3 regions of the Nocardioides sp. Z24_21 genome follow, and region 3 is predicted to be linked to each of the others. Evidence: predicted binding sites of a transcription regulator. Region 3 holds the regulator's gene; each other region holds the start of a gene.
The links. The regulator HrcA, encoded in region 3, represses chaperone genes, less so after heat shock. The targets are predictions, from matches to a motif close to TTGGCACTCGNNNNNNNCGAGTGCCAA.

Region 1 (3,274 bases), on a different contig from region 3:
ATCCCGCCATGCGGTGCAACGCGGCGATCTGCGCGATCCCGTGCCCCGACACCGGGGTAGGCATCACGTGCAACACGGTGCAGGTGAGCGACAACAAGACCGTCGACTTCAAGTTCGCGCCGGTCATGGGCATCGACTCGGGCCGGACGGGAAGCGTCGCCTCGGCTGCGTGCAAGGGGTCGTGCGGTGCGGAGTCGCCCAACCCGATGGACATCGTGGTGCTGGCCGACCGGACCCTCTCCATGAGTGAGTCCAACCGGCGAGCCATGGTGACCGGCATCGAGGACGCGCTCAAGACGATGAATCCTCAGATGCACTACGTCGCGCTCGGCGCGCTGCACAAGTCGGTGGGGACGGACAACAACTGCTTGACCCAGCCGTGGCCAGCCCCCCGGGCGAAGAAGTCCTCCGAGACGAACAGCCAGTACCAGGCCTTCGTCCAGGGGGAGATCGTCAAGGGCAAGTGGGTGGCGACCCCGTTCAGCAACAACTACCTGACCGCGTCGGCGACGCCCACGCTCAACACCGCCAGCCCGCTCGTGAAGGCTGTGAAGTGCATCAGCAACACCTCTTCGCCGGTCGAGTACCGCACCCATCTCGCCAGTGCGTTGAAGGGTGCAGCGCGGTACCTCCTCGGCAAGGACCCCAACAACCTGGGTTCGCTGCCATCCACCCGCGAGGGGACGGTCAAGAAGGTCATCCTCTTCGAGACCGATGGCAAGCCGCAGGAAGTCCTCAACGCCCACTCGGGCGGGCTGTCGCTCAACACCGCCGGCGACATGGGCGTGGGCGGCGAGTCCGCCAGCCAGCTGCGGCAGGCATGCAAGAACGCCACCGACGTCGCCACTCAGGCGAAGGCGGAGAAGGCACTCATCATCACCGTGGGTTTCGGTGAGGCCAACACGGCGAGCTGTGGGTCGAGCACCGTCACCCCCTACGTCCGCGATGCCCTGGCCGCGGCGGCCTCGCCCCACCCCGCCACTGGCCTGCCCTCGCAGGCCAACAGCGACTGCAGCACCCCCGCCGAGCGCACGACGGAGAACTCGGACGGCGACTTCTACTACTGCGCTGTGTCGGGATCCGAGCTCGGGCCGATCTTCTCGACCGCGATCAGCTCGCTGGCCAACGGCATCAAGCTCATCAGGATGCCGTAGCCGACCCTCACACCTGCCAGCGCCACCCGGCAACCGCCGGGTGGCGTTTGCACTCTCGGTGGGCGAGTGCTAAACATGAGGTTGGCACTCTCGTCACGAGAGTGACAACGACCTGGGTGACGCTGAGGTCCGCAGAAGCCGGCGTGAATGGATCGCCGGCGGAGCGGATCGTCCGTCGCGGGCAGCCCGCCCGGCGTCGACACACAGACTCATGTCGATAGGAATCGCACGCGATATGGCCAAGCTGATTGCTTTCAACGAGGAGGCCCGCCGCGGCCTCGAGCGAGGAATGAACACCCTCGCCGACGCGGTCAAGGTCACCCTCGGCCCCAAGGGCCGCAACGTCGTCCTGGAGAAGAAGTGGGGCGCCCCCACGATCACCAACGACGGTGTCTCGATCGCCAAGGAGATCGAGCTGGAGGACCCCTACGAGAAGATCGGCGCCGAGCTGGTCAAGGAGGTCGCCAAGAAGACCGACGACGTCGCCGGTGACGGCACGACGACGGCCACCGTCCTGGCCCAGGCCATGGTCCGCGAGGGCCTGCGCAACGTCGCGGCCGGCGCCAACCCGATGGGCCTCAAGCGGGGCATCGAGGCCGCCGTCGCCGCCGTGTCCGAGCAGCTGCTCGCCATGGCCAAGGACGTCGAGACCAAGGAGCAGATCGCCTCGACCGCCTCGATCTCCGCCGCCGACACCACCGTCGGCGAGATCATCGCCGAGGCGATGGACAAGGTCGGCAAGGAAGGCGTCATCACCGTCGAGGAGTCCAACACCTTCGGGCTGGACCTCGAGCTGACCGAGGGCATGCGCTTCGACAAGGGCTACATCTCGGCCTACTTCGCGACCGACCTCGAGCGCATGGAGGCCGTGCTGGAGGACCCCTACATCCTCATCGCCAACTCCAAGGTGTCGACGGTCAAGGACCTGCTGCCGCTGCTGGAGAAGGTCATGCAGTCCGGCAAGCCGCTGCTGATCATCGCCGAGGACGTCGACGGCGAGGCCCTCTCGACCCTGGTGGTCAACAAGATCAAGGGCACCTTCCGCTCCGTGGCCGTCAAGGCCCCGGGCTTCGGTGACCGCCGCAAGGCCATGCTGCAGGACATCGCCATCCTCACCGGTGGCCAGGTCATCTCCGAGGAGGTCGGCCTCAAGCTCGAGTCCGCCGGCCTGGAGCTGCTCGGCCAGGCGCGCAAGGTCGTCATCACCAAGGACGAGACCACCATCGTCGAGGGTGCCGGCGACCAGGGCCAGATCGAGGGCCGGGTCAACCAGATCCGCGCCGAGATCGAGAAGTCCGACTCCGACTACGACCGCGAGAAGCTCCAGGAGCGCCTCGCCAAGCTGGCCGGCGGCGTGGCCGTCATCAAGGTCGGCGCGGCCACCGAGGTCGAGCTCAAGGAGCGCAAGCACCGCATCGAGGACGCCGTTCGCAACGCGAAGGCCGCCGTCGAGGAGGGCATCGTCGCCGGCGGTGGCGTGGCGCTCGTCCAGGCCGCCGACATCGCGTTCGGCAAGCTCGAGCTCACCGGCGACGAGGCGACCGGTGCCGAGATCGTCCGCAAGGCGACCGAGGCCCCGCTCAAGCAGATCGCCGTCAACGCCGGTCTCGAGGGTGGCGTCGTCGCCGAGAAGGTGCGCAACCTCGAGGCGGGTCACGGCCTCAACGCCGCGACCGGTGACTACGTCGACATGATCGCCGAGGGCATCATCGACCCGGCCAAGGTCACCCGCTCGGCGCTGCAGAACGCCGCGTCGATCGCCGCGCTGTTCCTCACCACCGAGGCCGTCGTGGCCGACAAGCCCGAGAAGACGCCGGCCATGCCCGGCGGCGACATGGGCGGCATGGGCGGCATGGACTTCTGATCGACTGATCAGGTCCACCAGCTCCACCAGCCAGAACCAGCAGGGCCCCCGCTCCGGCGGGGGCCCTGCTGCTGCCATCTCCGGTCGTGTCGGCGCAGGTGGCACCCTCTGTGAGCCCCGCCGGGGAACCCGGCCACCCGCCACCACGTCGGACCGGAGAACGGGAGGCCCGCGCCGCCCGTACGACGAAAGGGATGCCCGCCATGAGCCGACACACCACCCGACGCCACCCGGCCCACCTGCTCCCCGCAGGGGC
Region 2 (3,274 bases), on a different contig from region 3:
GGTCCCAGTCGGAGTCGGTGTTCTCGATCTCGGCCTTGATCTGGTTGACGCGGCCCTCGACAGCGGTGCCGTCGCCGGCGCCGTCGACGATCGTGGTGTGGTCCTTGGTGATGACCACGCGACGCGCCTGGCCGAGGACCTCGAGGCCCACCTGGTCGAGCTTGAGGCCGACCTCGGGGGCGACGACCTGGCCGCCGGTCAGGATCGCGATGTCCTGCATCATCGCCTTGCGGCGGTCGCCGAAGGCCGGGCTCTTCACCGCGGCGACGTTGAAGGTGCCGCGGATCTTGTTGACGACCAGCGTCGACAGCGCCTCGCCCTCGACGTCCTCGGCGAGGATGAAGAGCGGCTTGCCGGTGCCGATGACCTTCTCCAGCAGCGGGAGCAGCTCCTGGATCGCGGAGATCTTGCCCTGGTGGAGAAGGATGTAGGGGTCGTCGAGGACGGTCTCCATCGACTCCGGGTCGGTGACGAAGTAGGCCGAGATGTAGCCCTTGTCGAACTGCATGCCCTCGGTGAACTCGAGGTCGGTGCCCATGGTGTTGGACTCCTCGACCGTGATCACGCCGTCCTTGCCGACCTTGTCGAAGGCCTGGGCGAGCAGGTCGCCGATGTGGCTGTCGCGGCTGGAGATGGTCGCGACGGACGCCATGTCCTCGCGGGTCTCCACCTCGCGGGCGGCCTCGCGCAGCGCGTCGCCGACGGCCTCGGCCGCGGCGTCCATGCCACGCTTGAGGCCCATCGGGTTGGCGCCGGCCGCGACGGCGCGCAGGCCCTCGTGGACCATGGCCTGGGCCAGGACGGTGGCGGTGGTGGTGCCGTCACCGGCGATGTCGTTGGTCTTGGTGGCCACCTCCTTGGTGAGCTGGGCACCGAGGTTCTCGAACGGGTCGTCGAGCTCGATCTCGCGAGCGACGGTCACGCCGTCGTTGGTGATGGTGGGGGCGCCCCACTTCTTGTCGAGGACGACGTAGCGGCCCTTGGGGCCGAGCGTCACCTTGACGGCGTTGGCGAGGGCGTCGACACCGCGCTCGAGGGCGCGGCGGGCGTTCTCGTCGAACTCCAGGATCTTGGGCATTGCTGTGCTCCTAGGAACAGGTGAAAGGGGTTCGCCCGGACGTCATGGCCGCTGGTCGCCGGAGCGACCGGCAGCCATGACGTGCCGGGCGAGGGGAATCAGGAGACGACGGCGAGGATGTCGCGCGCAGACAGGATCAGGTACTCCTGGCCGGCGTACTTGACCTCGGTGCCGCCGTACTTGCTGTAGATGACCTTGTCACCCACGGCGACGTCGAGCGGGACGCGGTTGCCGTTGTCGTCGATGCGACCGGGACCGATCGCCACGACCTCGCCCTCCTGGGGCTTCTCCTTGGCGGTGTCCGGGATGACCAGGCCGGAGGCGGTGGTCTGCTCGGCTTCGAGGGTCTGGACGACGATGCGGTCCTCGAGGGGCTTGATGTTGACCGACACTTCGGATCAACCTCCACTTTCTCAAAACAAGAGATCTTCAGGAGCCCGGATCGATTTCCGCCCGGGGCTCCCAGGACGTGGGCTCGCGGACCGCGGCACGCCGTCGCGGGGGTCGTGCCTGGCTCACGAGCGTTGGCATTCTCAGGGCGAGAGTGCCAACGCAGACGCTAGCACTCTGCCCGCTCGAGTGCTAGCCGGTGCCGCCGCTGACAGGATGACGGCGTGGAGATCGAGACGCTGGACTGGTTGCGCACGCCCGACGGCGCCCGTCTGCTCGCCGCCGCCACGCAGGCGTGGGCCGACCACCCGGGCGACCCGGTGCGGGTCGCCGGCGTCGTCCGCCGCCTCGAGCCCGACCCCGAGCGGGCGGCCGCGGCCACCACGCAGGCGCAGCTGCGCGAGCGGGCCGTCGCCAAGTTCGGCGACGCCGCACACCACATGTTCTTCACCCCCGACGCGCTCGAGCAGGCGACCCGGGCGCGGGTCGCCGACCACCGGGCCGCCCGGCTCGCCGCCGCGATCCCCGGCGGCAGCGTCGTCGACCTGGGCTGTGGCATCGGCGGGGACCTCCTGGCCTTCGCCCGGGCCGGGCTGGTCGCGGGCGGCATCGACCAGGACCCGGTGCGGGTGGCGATGGCGCGGGCCAACCTCGAGGCCCTCGGCCTCCCGGGGGCCGTCCAGGTGGGCGACGCCACCGCGATCGACCCGCGGGCGTTCGACGTCGCGTTCGCCGACCCCGCGCGACGCGGCGGCCGCGGCCGGGTCTTCGACGTCGAGGGGTGGACGCCGCCCTGGTCGTGGGTGCTCGACCTGCTGCAGCGGCGCGCGCTGGTCAAGGTGGCGCCCGGCATCGGCCACGACCTCGTGCCCGCGGGCGTGGAGGCGGAGTGGGTCAGCGACGCCGGCGACGTCAAGGAGGCCGCGCTGTGGTCCCCCGACCTGGCCACCACCAGACGCCGCGCCACCGTGATCGCCGACGGCGGGCTCGCCAGCCTCACCGTCGAGGACTCGCCCGCCGACGGCGAGGCCGGCACCGAGGTCCGCGAGGTCGGCGCCTTCCTCTACGAGCCCGACGGCGCCGTCATCCGCGCCGGCCTGGTCACGGCGGTCGCCGCCGGCGTCGGTGGCGGGCTGGTCGACCGGCACATCGCCTACGTCACCAGCGACGCCTCGTTCCACACGCCGTTCGCGCGCAGCTACCGGGTGGTCGAGCACCTGCCCTACCGCGAGAAGCCGCTGCGCGCGGCCCTGCAGGCGCGCGGCGTCGGCCGGCTGACGATCAAGAAGCGCGGGGTGCAGGTGGTGCCCGAGGAGCTGCGCAAGCGGCTGGCCCTCAAGGGCGACAACGAGGCCACGCTGGTGCTGACGCGCGTGTCGGGGCAGGGCACCGCCCTACTCGTCCAGCCGTTCTGAGCCGTTTCGAGCCGCCGCTCAGCAGCCGTCGCGGGCCACGCCCTGGACCGTCACCGGCAGGCGGCCCTTCGCGGGCTGCGCACCGGTCAGCACGTCGACCAGCGCCTCCATCGCCGCAGGCGTGTCCCCGTAGGTGGCCAGGCGCGTCGCGGCACTCACCCGGCCGAGCACCCACGGGCTGTCGGTGGCCACCGCGACCTCCCCGTCGACGGGGGCGTCGCGGTAGCCGGTGAAGCCCACCTGGGCGCCCGCGGCGAGGCGGGCGTCCTCGCGTGCGGTCCAGGCGGCCAGGCGCTCCGACCGCTTCGCCTCGGCCGCCTTCCAGGCGCGCACCCGCTTGCGGAACGCAGGCTTGCGCTCCTTCTTCCTGCGCTCCGGGCGGGGCTCGGCC
Region 3 (3,274 bases):
GTCGGACTCCTCGACCAGGTCGCCGCCCAGCAGCACGTCGGCATCGGGCACGCGGACGACGAGGTCGCCGGCGGTGTGCCCGCGCCCGGGGTGGATCAGCTCGACCGCCCGGTCGCCGAGGTCGAGCTGGACGGCGGAGGAGAAGGTGCGGGTGGGCAGCCGGAGCGTGGTCGCCAGCACCTCGTCGCGCCGCGGGTCGTCGGCGTCCTGCTCGAACTTCTCGAAGGTGCGGGCCGCCGACTCCTCCATGTGCTCGGCCGCCCAGTCGGTGGCGTGGATGGGCAGGTCGCCGAACTGCTCGACCATGGTCGCGTTGCCGAAGTGGTGGTCCCAGTGCTCGTGGGTGTTGACCAGCGCGGTGAGCGGTCCGGCGCCGAGCCGGCGTACGTCGTCGGCGACCACGCGCGCCTGCGCGGTGGACCCGTGGGTGTCGACCATCAGCAGGCCGTCGGAGCCGCCGACGAGGGTGATGTTGACGTGCATCCAGTCGTAGTGCGCGACCCACACGCGCGGGGCGACCTCGGTGAACCGCGGGGTGTCGTCGGGCATGGGCGCGAGCCTACGGAGTGCGAGTAGTCTTGGCACTCAGGGCGAACGAGTGCCAGAAACCGGATCCGATGCGAGAGGAGAGCAGATGGTCGACGACCGCAAGCTCGACGTGCTCCGCGCGATCGTGGAGGACTACGTCGCCACCGAGGAGCCGGTCGGGTCCAAGGCGCTGGTCGAGCGCCACGGACTGGGCGTCTCACCGGCCACGGTGCGCAACGACATGGCCGCGCTGGAGGAGGAGGGCTACATCCACCAGCCCCACACCAGCGCCGGGCGGGTGCCCACCGACAAGGGCTACCGGCTCTTCGTCGACAGGCTCGCCACGCTCAAGCCGATGAGCGCAGCCGAGCGGCGCGCGATCGCCACCCTCCTCGACGGGGCGGTCGACCTCGACGACGTGGTGCAGCGCTCGGTGCGGCTGCTCAGCCAGCTGACCCGGCAGGTCGCCATCGTCCAGTACCCCACCCTCTCCCGCTCGACCGTGCGCCACATCGAGCTGGTGTCGCTGACCCCGACCCGGGTGATGGTGATCCTCATCCTGAGCACCGGCCGGGTCGAGCAGCGCCTCGTCGAGCTCGACGAGCCCAAGGTGGACAGCGACCTCGCCGAGCTCCGCGTGGCGGTCAACCAGGCCAGCTCCGGCGTGCAGATCGCCGCGGCCGCCGCCGCGCTCGCCGACCTCCCGGACGGACTGCGCCCCGAGCAGGCCGACTCGGCCCGGGCGATCGTGCGCGTGCTCACCGAGGCGATGTCCGACCACCGCAGCGACGAGCGGGTCGCCGTGGGCGGCACCGCCAACCTCGCCCGCTACGGCGACTTCGACACCGCCGTCCGTCCGCTCCTCGAGGCGCTCGAGGAGCACGTCGTGCTGCTCAAGCTGCTCGGGGAGTCGGGCGTCGACGCGCTGACGGTGCGCATCGGCCACGAGGGCCCCTACTCCGAGCTCGCGGCCACGAGCGTCGTGGCCACCGGCTACGGCCCGCAGGAGCTGCACCTCGGCTCCCTCGGCGTGGTCGGCCCCACCCGCATGGACTACCCCGGATCCATGGCAGCCGTGCGCGCGGTCGCGCGCTACGTCTCGCGGATCCTCGATGAAGGAAACCAGTGACCCAGGATCCCTACGACATCCTCGGCGTCTCGCGCGACGCGAGCGCCGACGACATCAAGAAGGCCTACCGCAAGCTCGCGCGGCAGCTCCACCCCGACGTCAACCCCGACCCGGCCACGCAGGAGCGCTTCAAGGACGTCTCGCGCGCCTACGAGGTGCTGAGCGACCCCGGCAAGCGTGCCGCGTACGACCGCGGCGGCGACGCGTTCAGCCAGGGGTTCGGCGCCGGGCAGGGCTTCAGCTTCACCGACATCATGGACGCGTTCTTCGGCGGCGGTGCCGCAGGCGGCGCGCAGACCCGCGGCCCGCGCTCGCGCGCCCGGCGCGGCCAGGACGCGCTGATCCGGCTCGACGTCGAGCTCGCCGAGGCCGCCTTCGGCGTGACCCGCGACCTCAAGGTCGACACCGCGCTGCGGTGCGAGGCCTGCCACGGCGAGGGCACCGCGCCCGGCACCAAGCCGGTCACCTGCGAGACCTGCCACGGTCAGGGCGAGGTCGCGGTCGTGCAGCGCTCGTTCCTCGGCGAGATCCGCACCCTGCGCCCCTGCGCGGCCTGCCGCGGCTACGGCTCGATCATCCCCGACCCGTGCCGTGAGTGCTCCGGCGACGGCCGGATCCGCTCCCGGCGCACGCTGACGGTCAAGATCCCGGCCGGGGTCGACCACGGCACGCGCGTGCAGCTCACCGGTCAGGGCGAGGTCGGTCCCGGCGGTGGCCCCGCGGGCGACCTCTACGTCGAGATCCACGTCGAGCCGCACCCGACCTTCACCCGTCACGGCAACGACCTGCACACCACGATCTCGCTGCCCATGACCGCGGCCGCCCTCGGCACGCACCTCACGCTGCCGCTGCTCGAGGCCGACCTGCCCGCGTCGTCCGAGGAGTCCTCGGAGACCGTGACGACCTACGACGTCGACATCCGTCCCGGCACGCAGTCGGGCAGCGAGCAGGTGATCCGCGGCTTCGGCGTGCCCAGCCTGCGCGGCGGTCGCGGCGACCTCGTCGTCAGCATCGCCGTGGAGACCCCCACCCGTCTCGATCCCCGCCAGGAGGAGCTGCTGCGCGAGCTGGCCGCCATCCGCGGCGAGGAGCAGCCCGACGGCAAGAACGAGGCGCCGCACAAGTCGATGTTCGGCCGGCTCCGCGACGCCTTCCAGGGCTGAGCCGGGGTGTCGCTCCCGGTCCATCTCGTCGAGTCGCTGGACGGAGCAGCGCCCGGCACGCTCGTCGAGGTGAGCGGCGACGAGGCGCACCACGCGGTCGCCGTACGCCGGCTCCGCGAGGGTGAGCGGGTCGTCCTCACCGACGGCCGGGGCACCTGCGCCACGGGGTCGGTTGCGTCGACGGGCAAGCGGGTCTTCGCCGTCACTGTCGAGGACGTCTCCCACGACGAGCGCCCCGAGCCGGCCATCACCGTCGTCCAGGCGCTGCCCAAGGGCGAGCGCGGCGAGCTCGCCGTCGAGGTGCTCACCGAGGTCGGCGTCGACCGCATCGTCCCGTGGGCCGCGTCGCGCTCGGTGGCGGTGTGGAAGGGCGAGCGGGCGACGAAGTCGCACGCGAAGTGGCAGGCCACCGCCCGCGAGGCAGCCAAGCAGTCGCGCCGGTCGTGGCTGCCCA

Region 1: the regulator HrcA is predicted to act here: its motif matches at 1,201-1,227, upstream of groL (chaperonin GroEL).
Region 2: the regulator HrcA is predicted to act here: its motif matches at 1,638-1,664, upstream of groES (co-chaperone GroES).

Annotation. Positions count from the first base shown of each region.
Region 1 is NZ_JBYTTH010000002.1:670,653-673,926, forward strand. Features, by position in the region: gene AC3X7Z_RS09620 (TadE/TadG family type IV pilus assembly protein) at 1-1,154, shown strand, start outside; gene groL (chaperonin GroEL) at 1,390-3,018, shown strand; gene AC3X7Z_RS09630 (hypothetical protein) at 3,222-3,274, shown strand, end outside.
Region 2 is NZ_JBYTTH010000002.1:832,524-835,797, reverse strand. Features, by position in the region: gene groL (chaperonin GroEL) at 1-1,078, opposite strand, end outside; gene groES (co-chaperone GroES) at 1,177-1,470, opposite strand; gene AC3X7Z_RS10450 (class I SAM-dependent methyltransferase) at 1,693-2,883, shown strand; gene AC3X7Z_RS10445 (glycoside hydrolase family 3 N-terminal domain-containing protein) at 2,902-3,274, opposite strand, start outside.
Region 3 is NZ_JBYTTH010000005.1:329,113-332,386, forward strand. Features, by position in the region: gene AC3X7Z_RS17030 (MBL fold metallo-hydrolase) at 1-549, opposite strand, end outside; gene hrcA (heat-inducible transcriptional repressor HrcA) at 635-1,657, shown strand; gene dnaJ (molecular chaperone DnaJ) at 1,654-2,820, shown strand; gene AC3X7Z_RS17045 (16S rRNA (uracil(1498)-N(3))-methyltransferase) at 2,827-3,274, shown strand, end outside.